One region of the Massilia sp. DD77 genome, then DNA from elsewhere that is predicted to be linked to it. Evidence: riboswitches for the same ligand, from Rfam matches in the RefSeq annotation. Region 1 holds a riboswitch; the other holds the start of a gene.
What was found. Region 1 has a riboswitch for glycine ahead of gcvT (glycine cleavage system aminomethyltransferase GcvT). Riboswitches for the same ligand answer to the same signal wherever they lie in the genome.
Positions count from the first base shown of each region.

Region 2: another riboswitch for glycine. It lies ahead of V7778_RS23315 (hypothetical protein); the one in region 1 lies ahead of gcvT (glycine cleavage system aminomethyltransferase GcvT).

Region 1 is NZ_JBAMDH010000025.1:82,886-90,814, forward strand. It holds gene V7778_RS16330 (methyl-accepting chemotaxis protein) at 1-1,632, shown strand, start outside; gene gcvP (aminomethyl-transferring glycine dehydrogenase) at 1,652-4,531, opposite strand; gene gcvH (glycine cleavage system protein GcvH) at 4,656-5,036, opposite strand; gene gcvT (glycine cleavage system aminomethyltransferase GcvT) at 5,086-6,216, opposite strand; glycine riboswitch at 6,266-6,372, opposite strand; glycine riboswitch at 6,391-6,474, opposite strand; gene V7778_RS16350 (ATP-dependent Clp protease proteolytic subunit) at 6,728-7,288, shown strand; gene V7778_RS16355 (hypothetical protein) at 7,462-7,653, opposite strand.
Region 2 is NZ_JBAMDH010000055.1:15,756-23,684, reverse strand. It holds gene htpX (protease HtpX) at 1-82, shown strand, start outside; gene V7778_RS23340 (AI-2E family transporter) at 122-1,192, shown strand; gene V7778_RS23335 (hypothetical protein) at 1,189-1,674, opposite strand; gene V7778_RS23330 (hypothetical protein) at 1,805-2,110, opposite strand; gene V7778_RS23325 (hypothetical protein) at 2,194-2,481, opposite strand; gene V7778_RS23320 (hypothetical protein) at 2,583-3,050, shown strand; glycine riboswitch at 3,149-3,240, shown strand; gene V7778_RS23315 (hypothetical protein) at 3,688-4,422, shown strand; gene V7778_RS23310 (C39 family peptidase) at 4,461-5,063, shown strand; gene V7778_RS23305 (hybrid sensor histidine kinase/response regulator) at 5,129-7,528, shown strand; gene V7778_RS23300 (EAL domain-containing protein) at 7,679-7,929, opposite strand, start outside.

The sequences.
Region 1 (7,929 bases):
TTCCTGCTGGTGCTGCTGTCCTGTTCCGCCTATGTCGCGATGGTGCGCCAGAACGCCTCGCTCGAATCCATCGTCGGCCAGCGCGCCGCCAACATGCGCGCCGCCGGGGACCTGGCGGCGCAGTCGCAGAGGGCCCATGCCGATATCTACCGGCTGCTGAGCTGGATGGGCGGCAGCTTTCCCGTCGCCCGTACCGAGCCGCTGCGGCGCGACATCCTGTTCCAGCACGAGCGCATCGGCGCCGGCCTGGCGCGGCTGGCGCGCATGACCGGCCCGCACGCGGCGGAGCGCCGCCACGTGGCGCAGGCCGTCAGCGCCCACCAGGCTTATGCCGCCGCGGTGCGCGACGTGATCGAGCTGGCCCCGATGGACGGGTCGATCTCGGCCAATGCCATGCTCAAGGCGGAAAGCGCCTTCGCCGTGGTCGCCCGGCGCCTGACCGACCTGACCCTGATCGAGGAGAGGCTGACGCGCCAGGCGTCGGACAGCGCCAGCGCGGACTTCCGCCTGGTGTCGACCCTGATGCCCATCGTGATCGCGCTTGCCGTCGGCATCTCGCTGGCGATCAGCTTCGCCGTGCGGCGCCTGCTGCTGGACGAGATCCGCGGCATCGGCGCCGCCGCCAGCGGGCTGGCCAGCGGCGACCTGACGGTGCGCGAGCGCGCCTACGGCGGCGACGAGATCGCCGACACCTCGCGCGCCCTGGACGCCAGCATCCGCCACCTGAACGGCACCTTGCGCAGCATCCTGGAATCGGCGCGCCTGATCGGCATAGCCTCGCGCGACATCAAGCTGGGCAGCCTGAGCCTGGGTAGCCGCGCCGTATTCGGGGCCAACTCGATGCTGGACACGGCGGGCTCGATGAAGGAACTGGAGGCCAGCGTCGGCCTGGCGGCCGACGGCGCGCATGCCGCCAACCAGCTGGCGGCATCGGCGGGAGAAGCGGCGCACGAGGGCGGCGGGGTGGTCGAGCGCCTGGTGGCGGCGCTGGCCTCGGGCAAGCGCAGCGCGTTACGGGTGGTGGAGATCGTGGACGCGCTCGACGCCCTGGCGGCGCAGGCCAACACGCTGGCGCTCAACGCCGGGCTGGACGCGGCGCGCAAGGGACTTGACGCCGCCGGCATGGCGGCGGTGACCTCGGAAATGCGCCAGCTGGCGCGGCGCGTGACGGCGTCGGCGGGCGAGATCCGGGTGCTGGCCACGCAGTCGGTGAACGAGATCGACGGCGGCGCCGCCTGGGCGGCGCAGGCCGGCAGCAGCATGCAGCAGATCGCCAGCTCGGTACGCCAGGTGGAAGACATCGTGAACCGAATCGGCTCGGTCAGCCTGGGCCAGGAGTCGAATTTGCAGGACGTGAACCAGGCCATCGTGCGCATGGACCAGGTGACGCGCCAGAACACCACCCTGGTCGAGGAGGCGGCGCTGGCCGCGCGCACCCTGCAGATGCAGGCGCTGGCGCTGTCGCGCACCATGGCGGGCTTCCGGCTCGCAGAGCCGCCGGCAGAGCCGCCCGCGGAACCGGTGGTGGAAAAGGAAAACGGCGCAGGTGGACAGGAAACCCCACGCGAACTCGCGCGCGAGCGCCGCCGTTATCCGGCCTCCCACTTGCGGCTGGCGTCCAGCCGCAAGTGAAAGCGCAGGCTACGATGGCTTACTCGTAGTCGCTGATCGGTGCGCAGCCGCAGAACAGGTTGCGGTCGCCGTACACGTTGTCGGCGCGGCCGACCGGCGGCCAGTACTTCTTCTTGCGCAGCGAAGCGACCGGGAAGGCCGCCACTTCACGGGTGTAGCCGTGCTGCCAGTCGTCGGCGGTGACCACGTCCGCGGTGTGCGGGGCGCCCTTGAGCGGGTTGTCCATCTTGTCGTACTCGCCGCGCTCGACCTTCACGATCTCGGCGTGGATGGTGATCATCGCTTCGATGAAGCGGTCCAGCTCCGCCTTCGATTCCGACTCGGTCGGCTCGATCATCAGGGTGCCGGGCACCGGGAAGCTCATGGTCGGGGCATGGAAGCCGAAGTCCATCAGGCGCTTGGCCACGTCTTCGTTGCTGATGCCGGTCTTGTCCTGCAGCGGGCGCAGGTCGATGATGCACTCGTGCGCGACCAGGCCGTCGTGGCCGGTGTACAGCACCGGGTAGTGCGGAGCCAGGCGGCGCGCGATGTAGTTGGCGTTCAGGATCGCCACTTCGGTCGCGGCGGTCAGGCCTTGCGCGCCCATCATCGCGATGTACATCCACGAGATCGGCAGGATCGAGGCCGAGCCGTAGGCCGCCGCGCTGACCGCGCCGATGCCCTGTTCGTCGCGGACGTAGCCGGTCGAGAGCTGGTTCGGCAGGAACTTGGCCAGGTGCGCGCCGACGCCGATCGGGCCCACGCCGGGGCCGCCGCCGCCGTGCGGGATGCAGAAGGTCTTGTGCAGGTTCAGGTGGCTGACGTCGCCGCCGAAGGCGCCCGGCGCGGCCACGCCGACCATCGCGTTCATGTTGGCGCCGTCGACATAGACCTGCCCGCCGTGGGCGTGCACGATCTCGCACAGTTCCTTGATGCCTTCCTCGAATACGCCGTGGGTCGACGGGTAGGTGACCATGACGCAGGCCAGGTCCTTGCTGTACTGCTCGGCCTTGGCCTTCAGGTCGTCCAGGTCGACGTTGCCGTTCTCGTCGCAGGCGGTGACGACCACCTTCATGCCGACCATGCTGGCCGAGGCCGGGTTGGTGCCGTGGGCCGAGGACGGGATCAGGCAGATGTTGCGGTGGCCTTCGCCACGCGACTCATGATATTTCTGAATAACGAGCAGGCCCGCGTATTCTCCTTGGGAACCGGCGTTCGGCTGCAGCGAGATGGCGGCGTAGCCGGTGGCGGCGCACAGCATGGCTTCCAGCTGGTCGATCATCTCGCGGTAGCCCACGGTCTGGTCGTTCGGTGCGAACGGGTGGATGTTCGAGAACTCCGGCCAGGTGACCGGGATCATTTCCGAGGTCGCGTTCAGCTTCATGGTGCACGAGCCCAGGGGAATCATGGTGCGGTCCAGCGCCAGGTCCTTGTCGGCCAGCGAGCGCAGGTAGCGCAGCATCTCGTGCTCGGCGTGATAGCGGTGGAAGGTCGGGTGGGTCAGGTAGGCGCTTTCGCGGGTGAGCGAGGCCGGGAAGGCGTCCGCCACGTCCTCGTCCAGGGCGTCGATGTCGATCGACTTTCCTTTGCCGAAGATGCCGAACAGCGCGGCCAGGTCGTCGCGGGTGGTGGTCTCGTCGAGCGAGATGCCCACGTGCTGGTCGTCGATGCGGCGCAGGTTGATGCCGGCCTCGTTGGCGGCGGTGTGCAGCGCGCCCGCGTCGCCCTTGATGGTCAGGGTGTCGAAGTAGGTGGTGTTGAGCACCTCGGCGCCGAGCTGCTGCAGGCCGCGGGCCAGGATGGCGGTCTGGCGGTGCACGCGCTGGGCGATCTGCTTCAGGCCCTGCGGGCCGTGGTAGACAGCGTACATGCCGGCCATCACGGCCAGCAGCACCTGGGCGGTGCAGATGTTCGAGGTCGCCTTCTCGCGGCGGATGTGCTGCTCGCGCGTCTGCAGCGCCAGGCGGTAGGCCTGGTTGCCCTGCGCATCGACGGTGACGCCGACCAGGCGGCCCGCCATGCTGCGCTTGAATTCGTCTCGGGTGGCCAGGTAGCCGGCATGCGGGCCGCCGAAGCCGAGCGGCACGCCGAAGCGCTGGCTGTTGCCGACGACCACGTCGGCGCCCCATTCGCCCGGCGGGGTGAGCATGGTCAGGGCCAGCAGGTCGGCGGCCACGACCACCATCGCGCCGGCGGCGTGCAGGTGCTCCACGGCGGCGCGGTAGTCGCGCACTTCGCCGTTCACGCCCGGGTACTGCAGCAGCACGCCGAAGCAGGTTTCGTTCAGGGTTTCGACATCGCTTGCCGCGATGGTGCGCACTTCGACGCCGATCGGCTTGGCGCGGGTCTCGATCACTTCGCGGGTCTGCGGCAGCACGTCGTCGGCCACGTAGAACACCTTCGAGGCCGACTTGCCGACACGCTGCAGCAGGGTCATGGCTTCGGCGGCGGCGGTGCCTTCGTCCAGCATCGAGGAGTTGGCGATGCCCATGCCGGTCAGGTCGGTGATGGTCTGCTGGAAGTTCAGGATCGCTTCCAGGCGGCCCTGCGAGATCTCGGGCTGGTAGGGGGTGTAGGCGGTGTACCAGGCCGGGTTCTCGAAGATGTTGCGCAGGATGACCTTCGGAGTGTGGGTGCCGTAGTAGCCCTGGCCGATCATCGACTTCATGACCTTGTTCTTCGACGCCAGCGCTTTCAGGACGGCAAGCGCGTCTTCCTCGGTGCGCGGCTCGGCGAACTGGCCCAGGTCCAGCGTGTCCTTGCGGCGGATGTTGGCAGGGACCACGGCGTCGATCAGGGCTGCGCGCGAGGCGTAGCCGAGGGTCGACAGCATGGCTGCCTGTTCGGATTCGGACGGGCCGATATGGCGCGGGATGAACGAATCGCGGGCTTCGAGTTGGGTGAGGCTGGAACGGGTCATGATGGTGGCCAGATGAATTGCCGGCGCCTTATGGGCTGGCGGGAATGAAGAAATTCGTGAAGAGTCGGGAAGCCTGGAATACGAAAAAGGCGCGCCGTGGTGGACGGCGCGCCTCTCTTGAGGATCAGTTGTCGGTGGTCTTGCCGTAGGCGTCGGCATCCATCAGCGCGTCGAAGCTCGCCGCATCGGCGGGCTGCAGCTTGAACAGCCAGGCGCCATAGGCGTCCTGGTTGATCGAGTCCGGCGCATCGGCGACCGGCTGATTCACGGCGGTGACGGTGCCCGACACCGGGGCGTAGATGTCGCTCGCCGCCTTGACCGACTCCACCACGGCGGCGTCGTCGCCGGCGGTAAAGGCCTTGCCGACCTGCGGCAGTTCGACGAACACGATGTCGCCCAGTGCGTCCTGCGCGTATTCGGTGATGCCGACGGTCAGGGTGCCGTCAGCCTCGCGGCGGACCCACTCGTGGGACTCGGTGTATTTCAGGTCGGTAGGGATGTTCATGTTTTTGCTCCTGGGGTGGGTGACGCGGTGATTATATTTGCTTGTTCTATTAGGCGGCGAGCACTTTGCCGTTGCGAACGAAGGGCAGCTTGACGACCGAGGCTGCCAGCTGCTTGTCGCGGATCACGACCTGCACGGTGTCGCCGATCGCCACGTCCAGCGGCACACGCGCGAGGGCGATCGCCTGCTGCATGCTCGGGCTGAAGGTGCCGCTGGTGATTTCGCCTTCGTTGCCGGCGGCGCTGATCACTTTCTGGTGGGCGCGCAGGATGCCGCCTTTCTCGCGCAGGATCAGGCCGACGAAGTTGGCCTGCTGGCCCTTGGCCTGGAGCGCGGCCTTGCCGATGAAGTCGCGCTCGGAGACCAGGTCGATGGTCCAGCCCAGGCCGGCGTCCAGCGGGTTCACGGTCTCGTCCATGTCCTGGCCGTAGAGGTTCATGCCGGCTTCCAGGCGCAGGGTGTCGCGCGCGCCCAGGCCGGCCGGCTTGATGCCGGCGGCGGCGAAGGCGTTCCACAGGGCTTCGGCCTTGTCCGCGGAGACGCCGATCTCGAAGCCGTCCTCGCCGGTGTAGCCGGTGCGCGCGACCATGACTTCGCCAAACGCCGTGTCGGGGACGATGACGACGTTGAAGGGCTTGAGCGCTTCCGAAGCGGCTTTCGTTTCCGGCAGCACGTCCCAGGCCTTGGCGCGGGCGTTCGGGCCCTGCACGGCGATCAGGGCGATAGGATCGAGGTTCTGGTCACTGCGATCGCGGCGCTGGGTGATGGTGAGGCCGGCATTGGTGGCGGCGTTCTGCTGGTTCATCCAGGCCACGTCCTTGTCGGCGGTGCCGGCGTTGACCACGATGCGGAACCAGTCTTCGCTGAAGAAGTAGACGATCAGGTCGTCGATCACGCCGCCTTCAGGGTTCAGCATGCAGGAGTAGAGGGCCTTGCCCGGGACCTGCAGCTTGTCGACGTTGTTGGCCAGCAGGCCGCGCAGGAAAGCCCGCACATTGGCGCCCTTGAGGTCGACCACGCACATATGGGACACGTCGAACATGCCGGCGTCAGTGCGCACCGCGTTGTGCTCCTCGATCTGGGAGCCGTAGTTGACCGGCATGTCCCAGCCGCCGAAGTCGACCATCTTGGCGCCGGCGGCACGGTGAGCGGAATTGAGCGGAGTCGCTTTGAGCGTCATGGAATCCTCAGGGCAGGTGAATAGGGGAGCGGGCACGTCGCCGTGCGCTTCAATCCCCTCTGTCCTTGGTACCTGAGAGATAGCGGCAAAGCCGCCTGCCCCTTCGGTGGGCCGCTCGCTCATGCCGAGCCGCGGCCGCTCTCCAGAGTTGAGCCGGCTGCGCCATGCGCCGCCGCTCCTTGACCGGTCCTTTTGCCTGAGAGTTTGTGGGTAGTGCCCCTTCGGCGGCAGCGTGCTGCGCTCTCCCGGTCAAGACTGTGGAGGATATGCTAGAGGGAGCCTGGTGTCAACCAGCCAAGAGGGGAGAAGAGGGGGCAAAAGCGGCGGCCTGCACCCTGTAAACGTTATTGCCGCCACTGGCGGCAATAACTCCCCGCCGTCGCGGGGATGACGGCCCGTGGGCCGCAGTTCGATTCCTAAAAGCATTGCCGCGCACTATAGACGCATGGTGGCAGGCCTCCTTCGGCGGTTTTGCTACACTTAAGGCACACACCTTGCCGCGGAAAAAACTATGAGCGAAGACAAATCACAACAGGAAAAAACAGGCTGGTTCACGCTGTCCGGCGACGTCAATAGCGACATGGTCCACCGGGTGTTCGACGCGGTCGCCGCCATGACCGAGGACGGCATCGAGACTGCCCACATCCTGGTGCAGTCCAATGGCGGCTACGTGAGCGACGGCCTGTGCCTGTACAACTTCATGGCCAGTTCACCGATCAAGTTTGTGATGTACAACGGCGGGGCGGTGGCCTCGATCGCGGTCATCCTCTACCTGTGCGGCAGCGAGCGCTATTGCAGCGACACGGCGCGCTTCATGGTCCACAAGTCGCATGCGACCGCTTCGCCGGGTTCGCGTCCGGATGCGCTCAACATCATCGTCGAGGGCCTGCGCGCCGACGACGCGCGTACCGAGTCGATCCTGCGCAAGACGGTCGAGCTGACCCCGGAGCAGTGGAGCATCCACCAGTATTCCGACCTGCACCTGAATGCGCGCGACGCCAAGACCGCCGGCCTGGTGAACGATATCCGCGATTTCGCGCCGCCCAAGGGCGCCATCCTGCGTAATATTTGAGCGGCGGCGGGCGGCGTGCGCATCGGATTGTCCGATGTGCGGAGGCCGCTTATCTGCATAGCCTATAGTTCTTGCGCCATCGCCACGGCGCCTTGTCCGACATATAGATGAAGAAAAGCCCGCCGGCATGTGCTCGGCGGGCTGGCGGCTCCGGGCCGGCCGGAGCAAAGCACTCAACGCTTGTCGTTCTTGTGGCTTTGACGGCCGGCTTCGGCGTGCTGCTCCGGGGTGCCGCCGCGGGTGCCGCCGCCCGAGCCCGATCCGGAGCCCGAGGAACCCGATTGCTTGTTGCCCGAGCTCTTGCTGCTCTGACGGCTGGCGTCCTGCTGGGACGAGCCGCGCTTGCTACCTTGCTTCGAGGCCATGATGTTTCCTTTCAAAGTGGGAGAGGACTTCTACTCGGCGATGTCCGAATGATTCGTGGCATGTCCGGTGAATTCATCATGCTTTTCGAGTTGATGCATCGCTATCGGAACACCGCCTGATGCAGTGTAGGAGACGCTCCTACAATCTGAAAGCAATTATTTCCTGATGAGTTAGTCCATCCTGCAGGGATACAGCAACATGTTTTCAGAAATATCGCCGTTGTTATTGCCTTATGGAAATAGTGTGGCACAATGGGGGAATCGACTCCGCTTGAC
Region 2 (7,929 bases), on a different contig from region 1:
CATCGCCGGAGGCGGTATGATGTCGCTGCTGAGCAGCCATCCGTCGTGCGAAGACCGTATCGCTGCCCTGCAACGCGCATAAGAGACAAGCAAGACACATTCACGAGGCCAGGAACCAGGTATGCGGTACGCTCCACTGTTGTTGCCAGTACTGTTTGCCGCGGCACTGGCCTTTCTCCTGCAGCACTTCCTGGGCTCGCTCGCCTGGGCCGGACTGCTGGCGGTGATCACCTGGCCGCTGCACCAGCTGCTGCTGCGCCGCGGCTGGCCTCCGCTGGCGAGCGCCACCACCCTGCTGGTGGCGCTGCTGGTGAGCTTCGTCGGCCCCTCGATCCTGCTGTTCAACGCCCTCACCAACGAGCTGGCCGGACTCGAACGCCTGCTCACCAACCTGAACCTGACCGGGGTGGCGGCGCCCACCTGGCTGTACCGCCTGCCACTCATCGCCGAGCCCGCCGTCAAGTGGTGGAACGAGCACCTGGCGGTGCCGGGCGGCCTGCGTACCCTGATCCAGAGCGGACTGGGCGACTTCATGCCCCAGCTCACCGGCGCGGCCCGCATCTGGGGCTCGACCATCCTGGCCAATGCCCTCTACCTGTTCCTGACCCTGCTGACCCTGTTCGTGCTCTACCTGCACGGCCCGGCGGTGGTGCGCTACGTGGACGGCGCCGGCGAGCGCCTGCTGCCGGCCCATTACCCACGGCTGCGCGCCATCCTGCCGCTGTCGGTGCGCGGCACGGCGCTGGGCCTGTGCTCGATCGCCGTGCTGGAAGGCGTGGTGCTGGGCATCGCCTACGCGATCGCCGGGGCGCCCGCGCCGGCATTGCTGGGCGTGATCACCGGCTACCTGGCCCTGATTCCGGGCGGGGCGCCGCTGTCCTTCACCATGGTCTCGCTCCTGCTGCTGGGTCAGGGCCATGCGGGCGCAGCCCTCGGCCTGTTCAGCTGGGGCGCGGTGGAGCTGTTCATGGTGGACAAGTTCATTCGTCCCAAGCTGATCGGCAAGCGCGTCAACCTGCCCTTCCTGGCGGTGCTGTTCGGCCTGCTGGGCGGTGTCTCGACCATGGGCGTGATCGGCCTGTTCGTGGGGCCCTTCATGATGGCGGTGCTGTTCGCCTGGCTGCGCGACGGCCGCGAAGCGGCGGCAACGCAAGCCGCGCCGGCGGCCGAGAAGCTCGAACGGATCGGCTAGAACTGCGCCTGCCCCAGCCGCGGCCGTGTCGACATGGCCACCACCGCGGAGCCCGCGGCGACGATCAGCGCATCCTCGATCAATCCACTGCGGGTCTGGCCGATGCGCGCCATGGCGCGCTTGCGGCCGGCCAGGGTCAGGTAGGCCAGCGGCACGGCGGTAGCGACCGCGAGCGCCGCACCGGCCTTTTCGCGTCCGGGCGAGGCCAGCGCGGCGCCCGCGATCCCTGCGCTCATGACGCGCGCCAGCAGTCCCAGGAAAACGGTGCGGTCGGGCGCGGATTTCATCTTGTCGCCCAGCAGCTCCCCTGCCCCCATGGCCAGGGCGCCGTATTTGAACAGGGGACGATCCAGGAGCAGGAGTTCACCGGGGGTACGGCGATGCGCCAGGCGTGCCGCCGCAAGCGTGGCCATGGGGGTCATCGATCGCGCGCTGGCGACGGCGCCGATCAGCGCGGAGGAAAGCAGGTTGCGGAAACTCATCGTGAGGGACTCCTGTGCAAGTGGAAGTGACCCGAGGCGCGCGGCGTGCAGGGCCGCCCACGTCGGGAACGCCACTCGACTGTAGTGCGGCTCCCGCCGCCGTGTCGCCACTTAGGTTTCCGCGATCGGCTCACTCACCATGGTGTGCTTGGTTCCAGCGCCGCCAAGCGAAGCTGCCACCCACGACGACAAGCATCCAGAACGCGATCGACAAACCCAGCCGCGGCCACAGGACGTCATCCAGGCCGATCAGCAAGGACAAGGGATCCCGCGCCACCGACCCTACCGGCGACACCCCTTGGCTGTCCGCGAGAAACGGCAGCGGAAAACCATAGGCCAGCACCGGGCAAAGGACGGGCATGTCCACGTTGGCGCATACCGCGCTGACACGCCCCGGAACCGCGAGCGAAAGATAGGTCAAGGCGCCTGCGGCCATGCCGGTCGTGAATAAAGTTCTGATACGGATTATTTGTCGCAACTCACGATGCATGGATCGACATCGACACTGAAAGCCAGGCCCTAGTGACGGCCGTTGCGCAATTTATGCATCTCGACCGGAAGTGCAACAAGGCCGACAGCCAGCAGTGCCGCCAGCAAAATCAGGACAAGTGCGATGAAAGAGACGTGCGTATCGCGCAAGGTTTGCATGCTCACGGTGATTGCGGCAATGCAGACGAGTAGCATCCAGCTGCGCTTCAGGACGTTCACGACAGCGGTTTTCAGCATTTTCTTAATAGTAAATTCATCGCCTGCGCTTGGCAGACCAGCATAACATTTTCCTCGCCTGGAAAAGTCACGGACCGTCACGTCCGACTCTTCCTACGCGGCCCTGGACCGTGCTCCTATTGGGCATCCGGCAAGAATGGCTAAGATCGAAGCTGTCCATCATTTACGCCAAGGAGACCATGATGAGCGATCGAAAACCACGCGCCTCGGGTGACCGTGCGCCGCCGCAGGGCCTGCGCCAGAGCGCCGATTCCGCCTCCGGCTTCGTCGCCGATGACAGCGCCGGCTACTCCAGCGTCGGCCAGAGCGAGCAGCGCGGCACCGAAGCCAGCTCGGGACGCTACACCAACTTCAACCATGCCTCGCCGGAGAGCAACGTCGGCCCTGCGGGCGCAGCCCAGTCGAGCCACGGCAATGCCGGCGGACGCGTGCCGGGCAGCACGGTGGACAAGGCCGAGGGCAGCCAGGGCCAGCAGAACCGCCAGCAAGACGAGGTCGCCATGTCCGGCGGCGGCAATCCCAGCGACGCGGCCGCCGCCGACGGCGGCATGGCGAACCGCGCCGGCACCGACGACGATTCGGACAAGCTGGGCGAGCGCCCGGGCCGCGGCGCGGAATCGTCCGGTACGTCCGGCGACGGGGCGCGCTGATCCCGGCGCACGCGGGTGCGGAAACAACACGCCGCACAAAACCGTTGAGTTTATTGAAATAGCTGGGCTATCCTGTCTAGACAGTTGGCACACAGCCAACCGCGGTATCGGGAGAGACTGTCCTATCCCCGACGGCGCCGAAGGAGCAACCACCCCGGAATCTCTCAGGCAAAAGGACCGATCCCGCGAAGTACACTCTGAAGAGTTGCCGTGAGTTCGTCGTCGCGGCACACCGAAGGAGCAAACAGCCGCAATGGCGGCTGTGAATCTCTCAGGTCCAGCACAGAGGGGGTGCCGACGCGCCGATGGCGCGCGGTCTTCCCTTGTGACGCTTTCTGTGTCTGGATTGTATGTCGACCGAATTCCTGCCTGGTGCCGCGCGCGGCGCCCCGGGCCCTTGCGCGCCCGCGCAACGCGCCCTTGCCTACCTGGCCCCTTCCCACGGCCGCCTCGCCGCGGCGCGCCGCGCCGTCCTGGTCCGTCCTAGTCCGTCCTAGTCCGTCATCTTGCCGGCCGCGGCCGCGAGGCCGCATCCACACCTTTGTCCGGCACGCCTGTGGCGTGTCCTTTGCAGCAGCAACCGACGCCCGCTCGGACTGGCGGGGAGTCGCTTTTTCATTTTTCATGGAGAGTACTAATGCAAGCTCAACAACGGCAACACGGCAAGCCGCGCGCACTGCTCGCGGCCTGGGCGCTCGGCCTCGGACTCGGCCTGGCCGCTCCGCAGGCACTGGCGCAGGCGGGCGATCCGGGCGCGGCGCGCCTCGCCGCCACCCAGCATTCAGGCGCCCTCGCCGCCGCCCAGCGCGATCTCAGCCGGTTCATCAACCACCAGCTGCAGCGCGGATCGGCGCCGGAAGGCTTCCCCTTCGACGTGCAGGACCTGCGTTCGCTGAAGGATGCGCGCATCGGCGACGGTTTCCCGGTCTACACCATCGATCCGGACCAGCTGCTGAACGGCCGCGGCAAGATGAAGAACATGGCGCGCCACGCCAACCAGTGGCGCTTCGTGGTGCTGCTGGGCGACCGTCCGATCGGACTGGCGACGGTGGAACGGCATCAGGGCCGCTTCGAGACCGTCGCCTATGGCGGCGCGGTCCTGTCGAAGGACCTCGACGCCCTGGCCGGCGTGCACGGGAACGCCGACCGCTCCAACCTGCGCCTGCTGCGCATCTACCAGGCCCGTTCCGACCTGCTCGAAGTCGAGACCGCCGGCGGCACGCGCTTCGCTCCCTTGTTTTCCGCCCGCGCTTCGCTGCCGCTGCAGCGCGCAGACGCTTTCGGCCGCCCCACCGCGGTCCTGGCCGATGAAGCCGAGCTGCTGCCGGCGCTGCGCGCCGCGGTCAAGCGCAACCTGGACGAGCACCGCTAAGACGGCGCCAACGACAATCAAGCATACGGAGACAAGCCATGAACAAGAAACACAAGACACTGAGCGGCCTGCTGGCCGCCGCCGCGCTGACCCTGGCCGCCCCGAGCGCCTTCGCCCAATGGCGGACCCTCAACGTGCCCCTGACCACCCAGGAGCACAGCCAATGGTGCTGGTCGGCCAGCAGCAAGGCCATCCTGAATCTGTACAAGAAGACCCCGAGCCAGTGCCAGATCGTGAACTGGGCCTTCGGCATCAACTACGCCTGCGGCAATTCCACCTTCAACTGGAACAGCTACGCCAACCAGCCGAATTCGATGTACGGCACGGGCGGCAGCGTGCAGAACATCCTGGCCGCCTGGGGGGTGCCGAACACCGCCTACAACGTGGCCTCGTCGTGGAACAGCGTGGTCGCCGACATCAATGCCAACCGCCCGTTCGTGATCCGCTACGGCTGGACCAATGGCGGCGGACACATCATGGCCGGGCGCGGCTACGAGACCTATAACGGCGTGAACTACGTCTACATCATGGATCCGTGGCCGGGCGAGGGCCAGACCTGGCGCACCTACAGCTCGGCGGTGTCGGCCTCCGACCACCGCTGGACCCATACCCAGCGCATGAACGTCAGCCCGGCGCTGTAAAACCGGGAGCGGGTGGGGGGCAAGCGTCAGCGGAAAATGGGGCTATCCATGCGACAATCCGGCGCATGAACCTGAACGACTACCGAGCCCTGTTTCGCGCTACCCCCTACCCCTACCTGGTGATGGCCCCCGATCTGACGATCGTCGGCGCCAGCGGGGCCTACCTGCGCTCGGTCCAGCGCACCGAGGAAGACATCGTCGGCCGCTACGTGTTCGATGCTTTTCCCGAAGATCCCGCCAATCCGGACGCCACCGATATCGCCGAGGTCAAGGCCTCGATGCTGCGCGCCCTGGCCAAGGGCGAGCCGGACACCACCGCCTTCGTGCGCTATGCGGTCGAGGTGCCGACGCCGAACGGTCCCCGCTTCGAGGAGCGCTACTGGAGCACGGTGCATACGCCGGTACTGGACGACGACGGCAAGCCCCTGCTCGTGATCCAGAACCCGGTGGACGTCACCGAACTGTACCGCTTCGACGCCGACGCCCAGGTCGCCACGCTCCAGCTCACGCCGCCCAGCGAGAGCAACGCCGGGAACTTCAACCGGGCGCAGATGCACGAGGCCTTGTCGCGCATCCTCAACAATGAACGCGAGCACCTGCGCAGCCTGTTCAACCAGGCGCCCGGTTTCGTGGCCGTGCTGATGGGGCCCAAGCACGTGTTCGAGATGGTGAACGAAGCCTATTACCAGCTGGTGGGCCACCGCGAACTGCTCGGCAAGGCGGTGTGGGAAGCGCTGCCGGAAGTCGCCGGCCAGGGCTACGAGGAATTCCTGGACCGGGTCTACACCACCGGCCAGTCCTGGGCCACGCGCGCGATGCCGATCGCGGTGCAGCGCGAACCGGGCGGCCCGATCGCCCAGCGCTACGTCGACCTGGTCTATGAGCCCTACAAGGACCAGTACGGCACGACCATCGGCATCTTCGCCCAGGGCTACGACGTGACCGACGCGGTCGAGGCCCAGGCGGCCCAGCGCGAGAGCGAGGAACGGCTGCGCGACGGCATGCACGCGGCCAAGATGGTGGTCTGGGACTGGGACTTCGCCAGCGGCGAACTGGCCTACTCCGACAACACCCTGCTGGTGCTGGGCTTCCAGCCGGCGACCATGGACGCGATCCGCGAGTACATCCACCCGGAAGACCGCGACAAGATCGCCGCCTCGCACCGCCGGGCGCTGGAAGGCGCCGGCAGCTACCAGGAGGTGGTGCGCTTCGTCCGCGCCGACAACGGGCGCCAGATCTGGCTCGACAGCCGCGGCAAGGTGCAGTTCGACGCCGAGGGGCGCCCGGCGCGCATGCGCGGGGTCACGGTGGACGTGACGGAGCGCTATCAGGCCGAACTCGAGCTGCGCGAAGCCAACCGCAAGAAGGACGAATTCCTGGCCATGCTGGCGCACGAGCTGCGCAACCCGCTGGCGCCGATCAGCACTGCGGCCGAGATGCTGCGCTTGAGCGCCGACGATCCGGCGCGGGCGCGCAAGGCCAGTGAAGTCATCAGCCGCCAGGTGAAGCACATGGTGTCGCTGGTCGACGACCTGCTCGACGTCTCGCGCGTCACGCGCGGCCTGGTGGAGCTGGAAAAGGACGACGTCGACGTCGGCGCCGTGGTGGCCAGCGCCGTCGAGCAATCGCGCCCGCTGATCGAGGCGCGCCGCCACGCGCTGACGGTCCGCGCGGAGCCGGGTGCGGCCCTGGTCCACGGCGACCGCACCCGCCTGGTCCAGGTGGTCGCCAACCTGCTGAACAACGCGGCCAAGTACACGCCCCAGGGCGGCGCCATCGGCCTCGAGGTCCGTGCGCGCGGCGGGATGGTCGCCATCAGCGTGAGCGACAACGGCATCGGCATCGATGCCGGCCTGCTGCCGCACGTATTCGAGCTGTTCACCCAGGCCGAGCGCACGCCCGACCGCGCCCAGGGCGGCCTCGGCATCGGCCTGGCCCTGGTCAGGACCATCGTCACCCTGCACGGCGGCACGGTCACGGTCGAGAGCGCGGGGCCGGGCGCGGGCAGTACCTTCACCATCGCGCTGCCGGCGATCGACGCCGGCGCGGCGCGCGCACGGACGCCGCATGCCGGCCAGGACGCCGCTGCGGCCGCGGCGCCGGCGATGCGGGTCATGATCGTGGACGACAACGTGGATGCCGCCGAGTCGCTGGCGATCCTGCTCGAGGCCCAGGGCCACGCGGTGTCGGTGCAATCCCACCCGCGCGACGCGATCGAGGCCGCGCAAAGTAGGCCACCCCAAGTGTTCATCCTCGACATCGGCTTGCCGGACATGGACGGCTACGAGCTGGCGCGCCGCCTGCGCGCCGATCCGGCCACCGCCGGGGCGCTGTTCATCGCCCTCACCGGCTACGGCCAGGCGCACGATCGCATCCTGTCACGCTCGGTGGGCTTCCATCATCATTTCGTGAAGCCGATGGATCCGGAGAAGCTGAAGCAGATATTGGCGGTGGGGCGGGCTTAGGTAGTGCAATCCTCATCCGGGGCCTGATGACCGTCGCCCCGGCGCAGGCCGGGGCCTAAGTTTGCATGCGTTATCGCTGCGCCACGAACTTGGGTCCCGGCCTTCGCCGGGACGACGGTTGTGCGGCTTACGGCAGTATGCCAGCCGGTCTTATGCCGCCTTCGCAGCCCTGAGCAAGGCCTCGATCCCCTGCGGCGCCACCGGCCGCGAGAAACAGTAGCCCTGCATCTGGTCGCAGCCGCGCGCCGACAGGATCGCCAGCTGTTCGGCGGTCTCCACGCCTTCCGCGATCACGTTCAGCTTCATCGAGTGCGCCAGCGCGATCACGGCGTTGACGATGGCCGCGTCGTCGGCGTCCTGGGTCAGGTCCATCACGAAGGAGCGGTCGATCTTGAGGCTGT